Regions from separate parts of the Mesorhizobium sp. WSM4815 genome, predicted to be linked through region 2. Evidence: riboswitches for the same ligand, from Rfam matches in the RefSeq annotation. Region 2 holds a riboswitch; each other region holds the start of a gene.
What was found. Region 2 has a riboswitch for cobalamin ahead of AC0L2B_RS05480 (DUF1636 family protein). Riboswitches for the same ligand answer to the same signal wherever they lie in the genome.
Positions count from the first base shown of each region.

Region 1: another riboswitch for cobalamin. It lies ahead of metE (5-methyltetrahydropteroyltriglutamate--homocysteine S-methyltransferase); the one in region 2 lies ahead of AC0L2B_RS05480 (DUF1636 family protein).
Region 3: another riboswitch for cobalamin. It lies ahead of AC0L2B_RS03720 (ABC transporter ATP-binding protein); the one in region 2 lies ahead of AC0L2B_RS05480 (DUF1636 family protein).
Region 4: another riboswitch for cobalamin. It lies ahead of AC0L2B_RS30575 (aromatic ring-hydroxylating oxygenase subunit alpha); the one in region 2 lies ahead of AC0L2B_RS05480 (DUF1636 family protein).

Region 1 is NZ_JBVVQS010000089.1:109,613-113,940, forward strand. It holds gene metK (methionine adenosyltransferase) at 1-351, shown strand, start outside; gene AC0L2B_RS12185 (adenosine kinase) at 460-1,452, shown strand; cobalamin riboswitch at 1,839-2,039, shown strand; gene metE (5-methyltetrahydropteroyltriglutamate--homocysteine S-methyltransferase) at 2,154-4,328, shown strand, end outside.
Region 2 is NZ_JBVVQS010000078.1:92,698-97,025, reverse strand. It holds partial or broken gene AC0L2B_RS05490 (cobaltochelatase subunit CobN) at 1-1,207, opposite strand, end outside; gene cobW (cobalamin biosynthesis protein CobW) at 1,226-2,263, opposite strand; gene AC0L2B_RS05480 (DUF1636 family protein) at 2,260-2,694, opposite strand; cobalamin riboswitch at 2,733-2,935, opposite strand; gene AC0L2B_RS05475 (winged helix-turn-helix domain-containing protein) at 3,195-4,328, opposite strand, start outside.
Region 3 is NZ_JBVVQS010000075.1:1,437-5,764, forward strand. It holds gene AC0L2B_RS03710 (bifunctional helix-turn-helix transcriptional regulator/GNAT family N-acetyltransferase) at 1-1, shown strand, start outside; gene AC0L2B_RS03715 (AraC family transcriptional regulator) at 173-1,006, opposite strand; cobalamin riboswitch at 1,272-1,476, shown strand; gene AC0L2B_RS03720 (ABC transporter ATP-binding protein) at 1,564-2,376, shown strand; gene AC0L2B_RS03725 (ABC transporter substrate-binding protein) at 2,373-3,320, shown strand; gene AC0L2B_RS03730 (FecCD family ABC transporter permease) at 3,350-4,328, shown strand, end outside.
Region 4 is NZ_JBVVQS010000102.1:371,201-375,528, reverse strand. It holds gene AC0L2B_RS30590 (DUF680 domain-containing protein) at 140-376, opposite strand; gene AC0L2B_RS30585 (DUF680 domain-containing protein) at 451-675, opposite strand; gene AC0L2B_RS30580 (DUF680 domain-containing protein) at 743-949, opposite strand; cobalamin riboswitch at 1,457-1,659, shown strand; gene AC0L2B_RS30575 (aromatic ring-hydroxylating oxygenase subunit alpha) at 1,773-3,020, shown strand; gene AC0L2B_RS30570 (FAD-binding oxidoreductase) at 3,044-4,174, shown strand; gene AC0L2B_RS30565 (FAD-binding oxidoreductase) at 4,184-4,328, opposite strand, start outside.

The DNA.
Region 1 (4,328 bases), on a different contig from region 2:
CGCTCGGCCGCCTATGCGGCGCGGTACGTCGCAAAAAATGTCGTTGCAAGCGGCCTTGCGGATGTCTGCGAGGTTCAGCTTGCCTACGCGATCGGTGTGGCCGCGCCGGTGTCTATCCTGATCAATACCTTCGGAACCGCAAAGATCGACGAAAAAAGGATCGAGCGCGTCGTTCTTGAGCTTTTCAATCTCCGACCGAAAGGCATCATCAAGATGCTTGATCTCTTACGCCCAATATACCGCAAGACCGCGACATACGGACACTTCGGCCGCGAAGAGCCGGAGTTCACGTGGGAAAGGACGGACAGAGCTGAGGACCTGCTGCGTGAGGCAGGACCGGCAGCAGCGTGATGCGCCGATGTTGGATGCAGCGGCATACGGCAACTCCATTCCACACCTGCAAAAACCCGCCCGCGCCCGGCGCGGCAGAGGGTGGGTTTTTGGCGGAGATATGAATAGATGCTGGACTATGACGTGCTTTGTATCGGTAATGCCATTGTCGACATCATCGCCCAGTGCGACGAGGCATTCCTTGAGACGAACGGCATCATCAAGGGCGCGATGAATTTGATCGACATGAGGCGCGCCGAGCTGCTCTACAGCCGCATGGGCCCGGCCATCGAAGCCTCCGGCGGCAGCGCCGGCAACACGGCGGCGGGCGTCGCCAGCTTCGGCGGCCGCGCCGCCTTCTTCGGCAAGGTCTCGAATGACACGCTCGGCGAGATCTACGCCCATGACATGCACGCCCAGGGCGTCGCCTTCGACACCAGGCCGCTCAATGGCGAACCGCCGACGGCGCGCTCGATGATCTTCGTCACGCCGGACGGCGAGCGCTCGATGAACACCTATCTCGGCGCTTGCGTCGAGCTCGGTCCGGAGGATGTCGAGGCGGACAAGGCGTCGGGCGCCGCCGTTACCTATTTCGAGGGCTATCTGTGGGACCCGCCGCGCGCCAAGGAAGCGTTCCGGCAGACGGCGAAGCTCGCCCACGCAGCCGGGCGCGAAGTGTCGATGACATTGTCGGATTCGTTCTGCGTCGACCGCTACCGCGAGGAGTTTCTGGAGCTGATGCGCTCGGGCACCGTCGACATCGTGTTTGCCAACAGCCACGAGATCAAGTCGCTGTACCAGACCGCCTCGTTCGACGAGGCACTGGCGCAGATCCGCACGGATTGCAGGATCGCCGCCGTGACCTGTTCTGAAAAGGGCTCGGTGATCGTGCGCGGCGGCGAGACCGTGGTGATCAAGGCGACCGCGATCAAGGAACTGGTTGACACGACAGGCGCCGGCGATCTCTATGCCGCCGGCTTCCTGCATGGCTACACGCAAGGCCGCGACCTGCAGACCTGCGGCGACCTTGGCTCACTGGCGGCCGGATTGGTGATCCAGCAGATCGGCCCCAGACCCCGGCAGAATTTGCGCCGCGAGGCTGAACAGGCGGGTTCGCTGTAGGGCGGCATTTCCGCCACGTGTTGCCCACCTTCCTGTTGTGCAGGCTGTCCAGACGAGCGCGTGTAAATCGAACGCGTACCAGTCCGAGAAGGATGGCGGTTTTTCTCCAAATTTCTGGTTGTTGAGGCTCAGGAACGTTGTCGCACTTCGGGCCAGTACTGCCGATCATGAATGGCCAACACGCGCCATTTTTGACGAAGTCGTTTTGGGACGGGATCGTACAAATGGCAGATTGCCCGAGCGGCCAGGCACAGCCTGCGCACACCGGAGAGTGGCGCAGAAGGCTCAGCTCTACGGCGACCTCCGAATTGGGAGCCGCAGGTGAACAGTTCACATAAACACATAAACATTTCTTTATACCTCATTGACAACAAAGCGGGCTGCTGCGATTGTCCGCGTGTCGTGGTTCTCCGCTAGGCGTTGCCGTAGCAGAGCTAAGAGGGAAGCCGGTGCAATGCCGGCGCTGCCCCCGCAACTGTAAGCGGCGAGCCAAACCCATCAATGTCACTGGGGCGAACTGCCCCGGGAAGACGGGGCAGAGGCTGTGACCCGCGAGCCAGGAGACCTGCCACGGTAAACAACGTCACGGGCGGGGTGTCTGGTGGCCGCGGCAGCTCGGCGTTTATGCCGGCCTGCTAGCGCCTTCCTTGTCCCCGCCGCAACCATCGGGGTATGGAATGAATGTCTCCCAGCAAGTTCCCATAGCAACGCTTGGCATGCCGCGTGTCGGTCGCCGGCGAGAACTGAAATTCGCGCTCGAAAGCTACTGGTCCGGAAAATCTTCTGCTGCCAACCTTCTGTCGACGGCGAAGGCACTCCGTGCCGCCAGCTGGAGCGAGCAGCACGACCGCGGCGTGTCGAAAATCCCGTCGAACGACTTCTCACTGTATGACCATGTGCTCGACACCGCAGCAATGGTCGGCGCCGTGCCAGCTCGTTACGGCTGGACGGGCGGCGAGGTCCCGCTCGACATCTACTTCGCGATGGCGCGCGGGACGCAAGGCGATACTGCGGGTTGTGGACACGCCAGTCACGGGCATGCAGTTCAGGGGCAGCGCGTAACCGCGATGGAAATGACCAAATGGTTCGACACTAACTACCACTACATCGTGCCGGAGCTGAGCCAGGATCAGACATTCGCGCTCTCGTCGACGAACCCAGTCGATCACTTTCTGGAGGCAAAAGAGCTTGGCATCCATACACGCCCGGTCATCCTTGGACCGGTCACCTTCCTCAAGCTGGCGAAGTCTCCCGACCAGGGTTTCGATCCGATAGCGCTCCTACCGCGGCTGCTGCCCGTCTACGAGCAACTCCTGCGGACGCTGGAGCTCTCGGGGGCGGACTGGGTGCAGATTGATGAGCCGGCGCTTGTGCTCGATCTTAACCCGATCGAACGAGCTGCCTTCGAATTCACCTATGGCCAGCTGTCGAAAGCCGCGCCCAAGTTGAAAATTATGCTGGCTACCTATTTCGGGCCGCTCGGGGACAATCTCGAGACCACGCTTTCGCTGCGCCTGGCGGGCCTACATCTCGATCTCGTGCGCGCTCCCGAGCAGTTGGAGACGGTTGGTCGGCTCGCACCGAAGGATCTGGTGCTCTCACTTGGCTTGATCGACGGCCGCAACGTCTGGCGCGCGAACCTGGCTGCCATTCTCGACCGCATCAAGCCGGTCGTTGCCGGCTGGCCGCTGGATCGCGTCGAGATTGCGCCTTCCTGCTCGATGCTTCATGTGCCGATGGACCTGCGGATGGAGACCGCGCTGGATGTGGACGTCAGTTCGTGGCTGGCATTCGCCGCCCAGAAGACTGAAGAGCTGCTCGTGCTGGCCCAAGCCTTATCCGAAGGCAGGGAGGCCGTAGCAGGCTCATTGAAAGCTTCTGCCGAGGCGGCCGCCGCGCGCGCAATGTCTACAAAGGTCCATGATCCGCTCGTCCACGGTCGAATTAGCAGCATTGACGGCGTCATGAAGCAACGAAAGAGCGCATTTGCCAAGCGCTCGAGAGTCCAGGCCGACACGCTCCGCCTGCCGCCGTTCCCGACGACGACCATCGGGTCCTTCCCGCAGACGCCCGAGGTGCGCAGGGCGCGCTCCGCTCACGCGAAGGGCCGGCTGAGCTATGTCGACTACCAGGCCTTCCTGAAGAAGGAGACTGAGGCGGCTGTGCGTTGGCAGGAGGAGATCGGGCTGGACGTGCTGGTACACGGCGAGTTCGAACGACACGACATGGTGCAGCATTTCGGCGAGCAGCTGTCCGGCCTCGCCTTCACCCAGCATGGCTGGGTGCAAAGTTACGGCTCCCGGCTCGTGCGCCCTCCCATCATCTTCGGCGACGTATCGCGGCCCAATCCGATGACGGTCCTCTGGTGGCAATTTGCCCAGTCGCTGACGAAAAAGCCGGTAAAGGGCATGCTCACAGGCCCAGTGACCATTCTTAACTGGTCTTTTGTGCGCGACGACGTACCCCGCGCCGAGGTCTGCCGCCAAATCGCGCTCGCCATCCGCGATGAAGTGGCCGACCTGGAAAGAGCTGGCGCAAGGGTGATCCAGATCGATGAGGCCGCGTTTCGCGAAGGCTTGCCCCTGCGGAAGTCCGACTGGAAACATTATCTCGGCTGGGCTGTCGAATGCTTCCGGCTCGCTTCAACGGGTGTAGCGGACGCGACCCAAATTCACACCCACATGTGCTATTCTGAGTTCAATGAGATCATCGACTCGATCGCTGAACTGGACGCGGACGTGATTTCGATTGAGACGTCGCGCTCCAAAATGGAACTGCTAGACGCCTTCACGAAGTCCAAATATCCGAATGACATCGGTCCTGGCGTCTACGACATTCACTCACCACGTATCCCGGAAGTCGGCGAAATTTTACAT
Region 2 (4,328 bases):
AGCCGGTGCGGCCGGGGGCGCTCGGATAGTCGGGTATCAGGATGGCGAGCTTGCGCTTTTCGCGCGGCGTGCGCTGCAGGCGCACGAACGCCTCGACACGGTTCGCCACCTGCGCGACCCGGTCCAGCTCCGGCCGGTTGGCGAAGGCGCGGAAGGCCAATGCGGGATCGACCTCGCTTTCGCCCTTGAAGGAAACGGCGCCGGCAAGGATGCGGCCGTCGAGTTCCGGCAGGACGACATGCATGGCGAGGTCGGCGGGCGCCAGGCCGCGCTGGTTGTCTTGCCAGATATCGCGGCGTGTCGTCGCGACGATGACCTGAAAAACAGGAACGCCGGCGCGGTCGAACAGGGTTTCGACGCCGGGCTCGGCACCCGAGGCGAAGGCGGTCGCGGTGATGATGGCGGCCGGCTTCAGCGCGGCAAGCGCGGTCTCGACAAAGGCGAGCGAGGCCGGGTCCTTGAGGCTGGAGACGAAGATCGGCACGGGGGCCATGCCGCGCTGCCGCAGCGCTTCAAAAAGCGCTTCGATCGGCGCGACATCGGCGGCGAGCAGCATCGAGCGGTAGAAGAGAATGGGGATGATTGGGGCGGATTCTATGGCTGCAAGGCGCGAAGGAACGCCAGCATTTGAAAAGTCCGGTCTTTCTACGACCCCCAATCCCGGCTCATAAAATCCCGCCTTCGGCACGACAACCGGCTCCGCGACTGCCACATCTGATCCCGCGAGACTTGCCAGCCTCTGCACCAGCGCCGTCATATTCTCCGGGCCGCCTTCGCGGAAATAGCCGAGCAGGCCGTCGAGCTCCTGGCGCGGCAGCGTCGAGCCTTCGATCAGCCGGAGATCCTCGTCGCGGCATTCGCCGGGCAGCAGCGCCAGTTTTATGCCGTGCGCGCGGGCGGTCGAGGCGAGCTGGTCGCAGCCGTAGCGCCACCAGTCGTAGCCGCCGAGGATGCGAACCAGAACAACCCTGGCGTGCCGGGCGACACTGTCGATCCACAGGTCGACGGACATCGGATGGCGCAGATCGCGCAAGGCGGCCAGCCGCATCGACGGCAGCCGATCCGCATCTGCCTGCCATGCCGCCGCCAGCCCGGCCAGATCGCTGTCGGTGAAGGACAGCGCCACGACATCCGCAGGCGTCTGCCTGAGATCGACAGGCTCGGCAAGATCGTCGAGCGAGGCGGATGTGGTGGTGAGGATGTGCATCGCGGCTCGTGCCTGAGGTCAGCCGGCGAGAATACGCTCGATGGCCGGGCGGTTCAGCCCTTTCAGGCCGATGACGACGAGGCGGGAGCGGCGATCGTCGGCGGCGGTCCAGGCGCGATCGTAGTAGTGGTTGACGCGCGGCCCGACTGCCTGCAGCAACAGCCGCATCGGCTTGCCGCCGACCTCGACGAAGCCTTTTACGCGCAGCACGTTTTCTTCCTCCGCCGCCGTGGCGACACGCAACGCCAGCTCATCGGGATTGGCAATCGACGGAATGTCGATGACGAACGAGTCGAAATCGTCATGCTCGTGATCGAGCTCGTCGTCGTGGTGCGTCTTGCGGTTCTCGATGTCGTCCTCGACGGCAAGGCCGAGGCCGAGCAGCACGGACGGATCGACCTTGCCCTGCGAGGCCGGCACGATCTTCACCGCGCGGGCGGCGTGCTTCCCGATGACGGCATTGGCGCGGGCCGAGCCGGCGGCGTCCATCAGGTCGCTCTTTGACAATATGATCAGGTCGGCGCAGGCGAGCTGGTCCTCGAACACCTCCTCGACCGGATCGTCGTGGTCGAGCGTCTCGTCCTGCGCGCGCTGCGCCTGCAGGGCGTCCATGTCGTTGGCAACGCGGCCTTCGGCCAGCGCCGGTCCGTCGACCACGGCAATGACGCCGTCGACCGTCACCCGGCTCTTCACCGTCGGCCACTGGAAGGCCTGGACCAGCGGCTTGGGCAGCGCCAGCCCGGAGGTTTCGATCAGGATATGGTCGACCCTGGGCGTCAGCGACAGGATCTGGTCGAGCGCCGGGACGAAATCGTCGGCGACGGTGCAGCAGATGCAGCCATTGGCCAGTTCGACGATGTTTTCCTCAGGGCAGGTGTCGATGCCGCATCCCTTAAGAATCTCGCCATCGATGCCGATGTCGCCGAACTCGTTGACGATGATGGCCAGCCGCTTGCCGCCGGCGTTTTCGAGCAGATGGCGGATCAGCGTCGTCTTGCCGGCGCCGAGGAAGCCGGTGACGACGGTGCAGGGCACACGCGAGACGGAAGTGGTCATATCTGGTCCTTCAAAAGGTCGAGGGGTGGGATGCGGGCAACGAGGCCGCGCTTCAGGCAATCGGGGCGGCCGCGCCATGGGATGAGGCCGTCGGTCGAGGTGGCGAAGAGTTTTGCGCCGGTGATGAGATCGGCGCCGCTGGTCGCGGTCAGGTCGCCGAAGACATAGCTCCAGCAGCCGTCGCGCAGGATAGCGGCGCTGAGGCGGCGCTTGCAGTTGCCGAGGCATTCGACGCTGCGGATACGGATATTTTCGCCAGAGGCGGCGCGGCGCGTGTCTTCGGCCAACAATTCGCCGGCGCGAGGATGGCCGTCGGAGCCGGTCTCGTCACGGCAGGAGGCGCAGACGATCACGGTGACGTCGGCCAGAGCATCATCATCGCCGGACAATACGCCCGCTGTCTCAGCCGAAAAACTGCTGTCGCGTTCCAAATCAGGCTCCTTGCCCGGAAAACCCGCCAGGCGATCGGATTCTTTTGTCCTAGACGGCAGGTCTCCTGGCTCGCGGGTCATCGCCTTGGTGCCGCCTTCCCGGGATTTTCCCAGTGGTTATCGGCCTTGGCTCGTCGCTTACAGTTGCGGGGACAGCCGCGGATTTGAAATCGGATTTCGCACCGCATTCCCTCTTGGCTCCTCCCTTTGCCGAGAGGAGACCGTCTGAACCGGATTTAGGCTTGTGGAGGCAGTCGTGTCAACGCACGTCTACGACGCGGCGAGGGAAACGCTGCGGGGCAATTTTCGCGTCGGCGCTGTCCCTCATTGCCCTGCCGGGCATTTCTCCCCGTATAGTGACGGGGAGAAAGAGCTGGCCGCAACGGCGGCGCCTGCAACGCTGGCGATTGGCGAAACCATCGATGACAGCATCCCTCTCCCCGTCTCTATACGGGGAGAGGACGCCGGCAGGCAGGTGAGGGGCAGCGCCCACATCGACCTCACGAAACCGCGACATCCGCCAGCGCATGGCCCAGATCCCCCGCAGGCGTCACCTCGATGCGTTCGAGCCCGAGCCAGCCCTGCATCAGCTTCAATTCCTCAAAAAGTTCGGCGGCGGTTTGCGGCGGCGCGCCGGGTTCGGCATAGGCGGCATGGACGCGCAGCACGCCGGCCGGGCGGTCGGCCTTAAGGTCGATGCGCGCCACGATCCTTTCGCCGAGCAGGAACGGCAGCACATAATAGCCGTATTGGCGCTTTTCGGCAGGGGTGTAGATCTCGATGCGATAGCGGAAGTCGAACAGTCTTTCCGTACGCGCCCGCTCGAAGACTACCGGATCGAAGGGAGCGAGCAAGGCGCGCGCCTCGATCTTGCGCGGAAAACGGGCATTCCTGTGAAGATAGGCGGGCTTGCTCCAGCCTTCGACGGTCACCGGCAAGAGGTCGCCGGCCTCGACCAGTTCCTCGATGCGGCCTTTGATGTCGGCGGGGGAGAGGCGGAAATAGTCGCGCAGGTCGCCTGCTGTCGCGACGCCGTGGGCGCGGGCGGAAATGCGCAGCAATTCGCGGTGCGCATCCTCAGGCGAGGGCACAGGCAAGGCAAGTACTGCCGGCGGCAGCACGCGCTGCGGCAGGTCATAAAGCCGCTCGAAGCCACGACGTGACGCCGTGGTGATGCGGCCGGCCCAGAACAGCCATTCGAAAGCGTGCTTGGCGTCGCTCCAGCCCCACCAGCCGCCTGAGCCTTTCTGGCCTTCCAGGGCGGAAGCGGCGATCGGGCCGCGTTCGACGACCTCGCGAAAGATGTCTTCAATGTAGGCGGTGCGCTCGCGGCCCCACTTGGCCAGCCCGTTATACATTTCCTCGCCACGTTCGGCCCGTTCCATGCGCCAGCGCATCAGCGGATAGGTTTCGACCGGCAGAAAGGAGGCTTCGTGCGCCCAATATTCGAAGAGTTTGCGCTTGCGCGTCACGGCGGCGTTGTCGAGCAGGGCGAGCGGGTAGGGGCCAAGCCGCGAATAGAGCGGCATATAATGGGCACGCACCACCGCGCTGACGGAATCGATCTGCAGCAGACCGGTCCGGCCAAGCACACGGGCCAGATGGCGGCGATCGGGCGTGCCGTTAGGGCGAGG
Region 3 (4,328 bases), on a different contig from region 2:
GCGTCTTTCCCTTCTCCCCTTGTGGGAGAAGGTGGATCGGCGCGCAGCGCCGAGACGGTTGAGGGGTGTTGGCCGGATCGCCGGCGGTGCCAAGCTGGAACACCCCTCATCCGGCCGCTTCGCGGCCACCTTCTCCCACAAGGGGATAAGGCAAGACAAGGCGGAGGCTTCCTCACCCTTTGACCGGTATCCAGATTTCCAGCCCGCCATTGCCGCTGCGCGGATCGAATTCGGGACCGTAGCGCTCGAATTCGGGCGCGTCGGCAATCTTGTGCCCGGAGGCCGGCAGCCATTTGTTCCAGATCGTGTTGACCGTGCGGCGGATGGTCGAGATGTGGTCACGATGGGCGAACACGGCGCATTTCTGCGCCGGCACGCGTACGCGCGAAAACCCCTTCGGCAGGTCCGAAAAATCGGACACCTCGACGCCGGCGATATAGTCGAAATTGCCTGCATCGTCGCCGTTGACGCAGACGCCATAGGCGATGTCGCCGACCTCGCCTGGAATGTTGCCGACATAGGGGCCGAACCGCTGCCACTGCATCGGAATGCCGGCGCTGGTTTCGCAGCTGTAGCGCTCGCCGAGACCGGCGATGAGGAACGGCCGGCTGGTTTCGAAACGCGGCGGCTCGAGATTGGCGAGGAAGGACTGGTCCATCAGGATCGGCTCCACGAGATCGAGGTTTTTGAGCGAGCCTTGCGCGCGCACCAGTTCCGGCGTGGTGCCGAACTGGTCGCGGAAGGCACGGGTGAAAGCCTCATGCGAGGCATAGCCGGCGTCGAGCGCGACCGAGAGGATGTCCGGTGCGCCGGCGGCGAGCCTGCGCGCCGCCTCGGTCAGCCGGCGAGAACGCAGGTAGCCCATCACCGAACGTCCGGTCGCCGCACCGAAAGCCCGCGTCACGTGAAAGCGCGACACACCGCTGCTGTTGGCGACATCGTCGAGCGAGATGGCCTCCGGCAGATGGCTTTCGACGAACCACAGCGCTTTCTCGGTCGGGTTCATATGGCTCCTTGCTGTGGGACTGCGCATTGGCCAGGTCATGGTATCGCTTGCTGGTGGAGGCAGTTTGATCGAAATTGCGCACCGCGCAATGCGACGGTGGTCGGCAAGTCGAAGGCGTTGGGCGAAGGGCTTGACGGGAGCAGGCGTTGTCTTTTAAGTAGTAACGTTATTACATTACGAGATTCGGTATGCTCGTTCTGACAAGACCATTGCTCGCGGGGCACTCTGGAACCCGGAAATTTATTGCGCTGGGATTGGCGGAAAACTAGGGTCGCTGACTGATGGTCCCCAAGCCGAAAGGCGAGGGGTGAAAAGGGAACACGGTGAGATTTTCGGATCGAGGCCGTGGCTGCCCCCGCAACTGTAAGCGGCGAGCAAAATCCGAAAATGCCACTGGCCGGCAAGGCTGGGAAGGCAGGATGGCGCAAGGACCCGCGAGCCAGGAGACCTGCCATCGCACGAGTTGACCGGACGGGGTGTGCCGGGAGGAGACGTGGACATCGGTCTTGTCGGCCGGTCCAGCTTCCTTCCGTCGCCATTGAGAAAGTGACGGTAAGTTGGACGCCTGCCAGCCTCTTCTTGAAGCGCGTGAACTGAGCGCCACGGCGAATGGCCAGCGCCTGGTCAGTGCGGTCAGCCTTTCGGTCGCGGCGGGAGACCGCCTCGCCATCATCGGTCCCAACGGCGCCGGCAAGACGACGCTGCTGCGCATGCTATGCGGCACGCTGCGTCCGAGCGGGGGAGATGTGAGATTTTCCGGACGCCGGCTGGAGACATTTCCGGCCGCCGAGCGGGCGCTGCACATGGCGGTCGTCGGCCAGACCGGTCAGCCCGATCCGCGGCTTGCCGTGATCGACTACGTCGGACTTGGGCGGGTCCCGCATGCCGGCTTGCGACGCAGGAGCGAGCAACGCGACATCGTCGTCGAAGCGCTTCGCAGAACCGGCCTGGTGCCGCTGCTCGGCCGCACCATCGGCTCGCTGTCGGGTGGTGAGCGGCAACGCGCTCAACTGGCGCGCGCCATCGCCCAGGAGCCGAAAATCCTGTTCCTCGATGAACCGACCAATCATCTCGATCCGCGCGCCCGCAGCGAACTTCTCGAACTCGTATCGCAGCTTGGCATGACCGTCGTGGCGGTGCTGCATGATCTGTCGCTGGTCACGCCATTTGCCACCAGGGTCGCGGTGATGAACGAGGCCCGCCTGCAGGCACTCGCCGGTCCGCGCGAGGCGCTGACCAAGCAGTTGATCCGCGAGATTTTCGGCGTCGAGGTGCTTCGGCTGCGCCATCCCACCGAAGACCGCGAACTCACGGTGTTCGAAGTCCCGAACCGTGCCTCTTCTGATCTAACCAAGGAGCAACACCCGTGAAACGCCTCGCATTGCCTTTTGCCTCTCTGCTGCTTGCCCAGGCCGCCTTCGCTTTCCCGGTAACAGTCGACAGCTGCGGCACACCGCTGACGTTCGACGCCGCGCCGAAGCGCGCCGTCATCCAGGATATGAACATGGCCGAGATGGCCTTCGCGCTGCGGCTGCAACCGTCGATCGTCGGCCTGACCGGCATCACCGGATGGTACAAGGTCGATCCGGAATTCAAGGCCGGGCAGGGCGCGATTCCGGAACTTGCGCCGAAATACCCGACGCTCGAAAACCTGGTCGCGGTCGAGCCCGATTTCTTCTTCGCCGGCTGGTATTACGGCATGAAGCCGGGCGGCGAGGTAACGCCCGATACGCTGGCGCCGCACGGCATCAAGACGCTGGTGCTGACGGAAAGCTGCGTCCATCTCGACAACAACCGCCCCGCCGCCTCGATGGACCTGCTCTACGGCGACATCGAAAAGCTGGGCAGGATTTTCGGCAAGGGGGCCGAGGCGAAAAAACTCGTTTCAGGCTGGAAAGCGCAACTCGCCGATATCACGGCAAAGGTCGGCGACCGCGAGGGGACGCGGGTGTTTCTCTACGACTCCGGCGAAGACAAACCCTTCACATCAGGCAAGTTCGCGATCCCCAGCGCCATGATCGCCGCTGCCGGCGGCGACAACATCATGGCCGACATGCAGACGAGCTGGGGCAACACGGATTGGGAAACGGTCGCTTCCCGCAATCCGCAGTTCCTGATCCTGCTCGACTACCAGGACGGCGGCGGTTACAGGAAACTGCTCGACTTCCTCAAAGTCCATCCGGCAATGAAGGAGACCGACGCGGTCCGGAATGAGCGCTTCGTCGCGCTGCGCTATGCCGAGCTGACGCCCGGACCCGCCAACATCGAGGCGATCGGCAAGATCGCCAGCGCGATGCACCCGGAAGCCTTCTGAGCTTGCGCCACAGGGCGTTCGAATTGGCCATGGCAGCAGGAGTGGCAGCAATCGCCGCTCTTGCTCTGCTGTCGATCGCCTATGGATCGACGGTCATAGCGTTGAGCGACGTGATTGCTGCGCTCGGACATGCGGCCGGGCTGGATGGAGACCTCGTGCCCGGCTCGGTCGGCAATATCCCGGTCGCCAAGATCCCGGTTGCCAAGATTGTCGTCGATCTCAGGCTGCCGCGCACCATCATGGCGATCTGTGTCGGCGCCGGGCTGGGCGTCATCGGCGCGCTGCTGCAGACGGTAACCCGAAACGACCTCGCCGATCCGTTCCTGTTCGGCCTTTCCTCCGGTGCGGCGGCGGGTGCTGTTTCCGTCATCACCATTTTTGGCGACCGTTTCGGCATCTGGACGTTGCCGGTTGCCGCCTTCACCGGCGGCATATTGGCCGCCGGCATCGTGCTTTTGCTGGTTTCGCGGGTGAGGGGGCAAGGCCCCGAACGGCTGATACTGGCCGGGCTTGCCGTCTCGTTCATGTTCATTGCCTTGACCAACTATCTCGTCTTCGCCGGAGACCAGCGCGCCGCTCACTCGGTTTTGTTCTGGACGATGGGCGGGCTCGGCCTGGCGCGATGGGACAATGTCGGGCTGGCTGCTCTTGGCGCGTGCACCATTCTTGCTTATGGCCTGTGGAACCATCGCAAGCTCGACGCCTTCCTGGCCGGCGAGAATGCTGCCGAAAGCCTCGGCGTGCCGGTTGTGCGGATGCGCAGGACGGCGTTTCTCGTCGCTGCCTTCTCGACGGCGATCCTGGTCTCGGTCGCAGGTGTCATCGGTTTCGTCGGGCTGATGATCCCGCATCTGTCCCGGCCCCTGGCCGGCCCGTTGCATCTGCGCCTGATTGCAAGCTGCGCCCTCTTCGGAGCGATGCTGCTGCTGACAAGCGACCTTCTGGCGCGCACGCTGCTGCCGCCGCAGGAACTGCCGATCGGCATCATCACCAGTTCGGTCGGCGCTT
Region 4 (4,328 bases), on a different contig from region 2:
GGCAAAGCCGCCACTCTTGTGCGTTCCGGTCGCTGTTAGAGCGACGTGCGTCCAAGTGGACGCACAAAGGTACGCTCCAACACTTTAAACCTGCGCATCGTGCTTTCCGAGAATCGGAACCGATTTTCGGGCCGATGCGCTAGCGGCCGAACAGGTTCCGGTCGCTGCCCTGCGGGGCCGACTTCTGTACGTCGCCCGACGAGTTGAGCAGCTTGTAGACCGGCGAGCCGGTATTGCGTACCGAAGAAGTCTGCGTGTTGTCGACGTTGATGGTCGCCTGCTTGTTGATGTCGGTTCTGCCAAAGTTGTCGCTACCGGCAAAAGCGCCGCCCGCAGCAATCAAAAGCGCGGCGGCGGTAAGAACGATCTTCTTCATTTTCAAAACTCCTGGATTTTCTTGGTTCCGCCAGCCCGGCGGGCAAATGCCGCCGCCGCTGTTGGAACGAACTGTTAGTTGTTGCCGAACAGGTTACGGTCGCTGCCGTTGACGGGTTTCTCGTCAGCCGGAACCGGATTCTGCGGCGAAGCCGAATTCCGAATCGAAGCCGTGTACGAGTTGCTGTCGACCGCAGCGGCCGGCTGGTTGGCGCCGTTCGATCCAAAGTTGTCGCTGCCGGCAAAAGCGCTGCCGGATATGGCCACAATGGCGGCGGTGGCAAGAATGAGCTTCTTCATTTCAAATACTCCTGAGTTCCTCAGATCCCGAGCGGCGGACCGCCACTTTGCTGTTTGGGACCAGCTGTTAATTGTTGCCGAAAAGGTTGCGGTCGGCGCCCTGGCCAACGGGCTGCTTTTCAGCGTGAGCCGGCGTCTGGACAGAGGCCGTATACGAGCTGTCGACCGAAGCAGTCGGCTGGGTGGCGGCGTTGGACCCATAATGGTCGCTGCCGGCAAAGGCGCTGCCGGTGATGGCCAGAGCGGCGACGGCAGCAAGAGCGATCTTTTTCATTTTAGTACTCCAGTATCTTAGTCTTCAGTCCGTCTAGCGGCGTGTCTTGGGAGGATGCGCGCGTCGTTCGGACAGCCCCGATGTGGGAAGGCCATTCGGCGGATTCCAATCACGAAGTTGTTCCGTATGGACCAAGAATCTACACCTTGAAATTGTACCAGAAGCATCTACTACCATGGTTTTATGGTTCGTTTTCAATATCTTATTCAAAATTAGCCATTCATGATTTGACGGATTGGCGGATCTGCGTTCACAGCATGCTGTACTCATTGTCAACAGAAACGAACCGTTCGGTTCGATTTTAGAGGCGGCTAATAGTCACTTTTGTAAACTGTTAACCTTCCTGGTCGCCGCCGCGGGTCGGATTCGATGTCACGGCAGCCGACAATGGCCGCCGACAAAGTGGGGTTTCAGCCCTGCAGATATAAACCTGCAGGTTTCGCAGGCGGTGTCGCGCCGCATGGATACGATGTCGCTTTCATGCCGGCAGTCAGCCGGCCGGCATGATTAGATCACGCCATCTCAGGTGCCGCTTGGTGACGACGAAGCGGAGAATTGGGAAGCCGGTCAGAACCCGGCGCTGCCCCCGCAACGGTGGTGGAGTTCAAGTCGCAACGGGAGACCACTGGGCCACAAGCCTGGGAAGGTGTCGCGACGAGTCCGCAAGGACACTCCAGAGCCCGGAAACCAGCCCGAGATTTTCAGACTCGACTGATCGCGGTGGGCGGTCAAGAGGTGGATGATGCACGTCCGGCCCTGTCGCCGGCGTGCAAACGGTCCTCCCTCCATCACCACCAGTTCAGTCCTTACACGAGGACAGGACATGGACGCGCGCAACGACATGCTGAGGCTCTTGCACGGCCGCAGGCAAGGCTATTCGCTCGAGCAGCCCTTCTACACCGATCCAGATTTCTTCAAGCTCGACATGGAGCTGATCTGGTATCGCGACTGGCTGTTCATCGGCCACGATTGCGAGTTGCCGAAAGCTGGCAGCTATATCACCGCCCAGATCGGCGACTATCCGGTCGTGCTGGTCCGCGACCAGCAAGGCAAGATCAATGCCTTCCACAATTCCTGCCGGCATCGCGGCAGCCGTGTCTGCAATGCCGACAAGGGCACTGCGGCGAAGCTGGTCTGCCCCTATCACCAGTGGACCTACGAGCTGGACGGCCGGCTGTTGTTTGCTCGCCAGATGGCAGACGGCTTCGACAAGAGCCAGTTCAGCCTGAAGCCGGTGGCTTGCGAAAGCGTTGCCGGCTACATCTTTATCTGCTTGGCCAACGAGCCGGCCGACTTCGCGCCGATGCGCGCCATGATCGAGCCTTACCTGCTGCCGCACCGGCTGCGCGAGGCAAAAATCGCCTTCGAATCGACCATCGTCGAGAAGGGCAACTGGAAGCTCGTCTGGGAGAACAACCGCGAGTGCTACCATTGCGCCGGCAACCATCCGGAACTCTGCAAGACATTCCCGGAAGCGCCGACCGTGACCGGCGTGCAGGGCGCCGACAGCGATCCGGAGATGCTCGCGCACTGGGCGAAATGCGAGGCGGCGGGCTTGCCGAGCAAGTTCCGCATCGATCCGGCCGGGCAGTATCGCGTCACCCGCGCGCCGCTGCTGCGCGACGCCGTCAGCTACACGATGACGGGAAGACGCGCGGTGAAGAAGAACCTTTCCGACAGCGTTTCGACCGACCGTATCGGCTCGCTGCTGCTCTATCACTATCCGACGAGTTGGAACCATATCCTCGGCGATCATGCCGTCACCTTCCGCGTGCTGCCGATCAGTGCCACGGAAACGGCCGTCACCACCAAATGGCTTGTCCACAAGGACGCGGTCGAAGGCGTCGATTACGACCTCGCCGAACTCACCCATGTCTGGACCGAGACCAACGACCAGGACCGTCGCATTGTCGAGGAAAACGCCTTCGGCATCCTGTCGCCGGCCTATGAGCCCGGCCCCTATTCGGAACTGCATGAGGGCGGCGTCATCCAGTTCGTCGAATGGTACGCCTCCTTCATCGGGCCGCGCCTTGCCGAGGCCGGGCGGCCGGCGCTGCGCAGCGTCGCCTGAACGAGGTCAAGGGGATGAATGCGATGACGGACCTTGGCCTCTACCGCCATCTCGACGAGATGGCGCCCTGGAACGACAGGCTCCAGGTGCTGGAAGTCATCGGCGTCAGCGACGAGGCGCCTGACGTGAAGACCTTCACCTTCCGCTCTGACAACCAGACCTGGTTCCGCTACAGACCGGGGCAGTTCGTGACGCTGGAACTGCCGACCACCGAGGGCCCGATGATGCGGACCTATACGCTGTCGTCCTCGCCGTCGAGGCCGTTCTCGATCGCGGTGACGGTGAAAGCGCAGGCCGGCAGCCTCGGCACCCGCTGGATGTTCGACAATCTGAAGCCCGGCGTTCACGTGAAGGCCTATGGGCCGGCGGGCGACTTTTCGCTGCACAGCCATCCAGCGGCCAAGTATCTGTTCATTTCGGCCGGCTCAGGCGTGACGCCGATGATGTCGATGCTGCGCTGGCTGAACGACTGCGCGCCATGGACAGATGTCGGCTTCGTCAACTGCGCGCGAAAGCCCGAGGAGATCATCTTCCGCAAGGAGCTCGAGCTGCTCGGCAGCCGCATGCCGGGCCTGACGCTCGGCTTCATGATCGAGGAGCGGTCCAGCCGTGAGGGCTGGTTCGGCCATATGGGCCGGATCGACGCGATACGGCTGCCGCTGCTGGCGCCCGATTTTCGCGAGCGCGAAATTTTCTGCTGCGGCCCCGGCCCGTTCATGCGCGCCGTGCGGCAGATGCTGGAGGCGGCCGGCTTCGACATGGCCAACTACCATCAGGAGAGCTTTGCGGCCCCGGCGGTGGAGGAAATTCCGGCCCCGTTCGGTTCGCCGGCAGAGGGTGGGCCGGCAAAAGGTGGGCCAGCAGAGGGCGGGATCGAGGTACCTGCCGAGGCCGCAACGCCGATCCGCTTTTCGCTTTCGGATATTGATGCCGAATGCGTTGCCGGCCAGACCGTGCTGCAGACGGCGCGCGCTTCGGGCGTACGCATCCCCGCAGCCTGCGAGTTCGGCCTGTGCGGAACCTGCAAGGTGAAAAAGGTCTCGGGCACGGTCGAGATGAGCCACAATGGCGGCATCCTCGATCACGAGATCGACGACGGCTTCATCCTTGCCTGCTGTTCGAAGCCGCTGGCGGCGCTCGAGATCGACGCCTGACCGGGGAGCTTAAACCCCGTAGCGCTCGGTGCGGATGAGGCTTGCCGGAACGCCGGCATCGATCAGCGCCTGGGCGGCGGCTGACACGAAGGCATTCGAGCCGCAGACAAAGGCGAACCTTGGCGGCGCGGGCAGCCGCAGCATCGATTGCTCC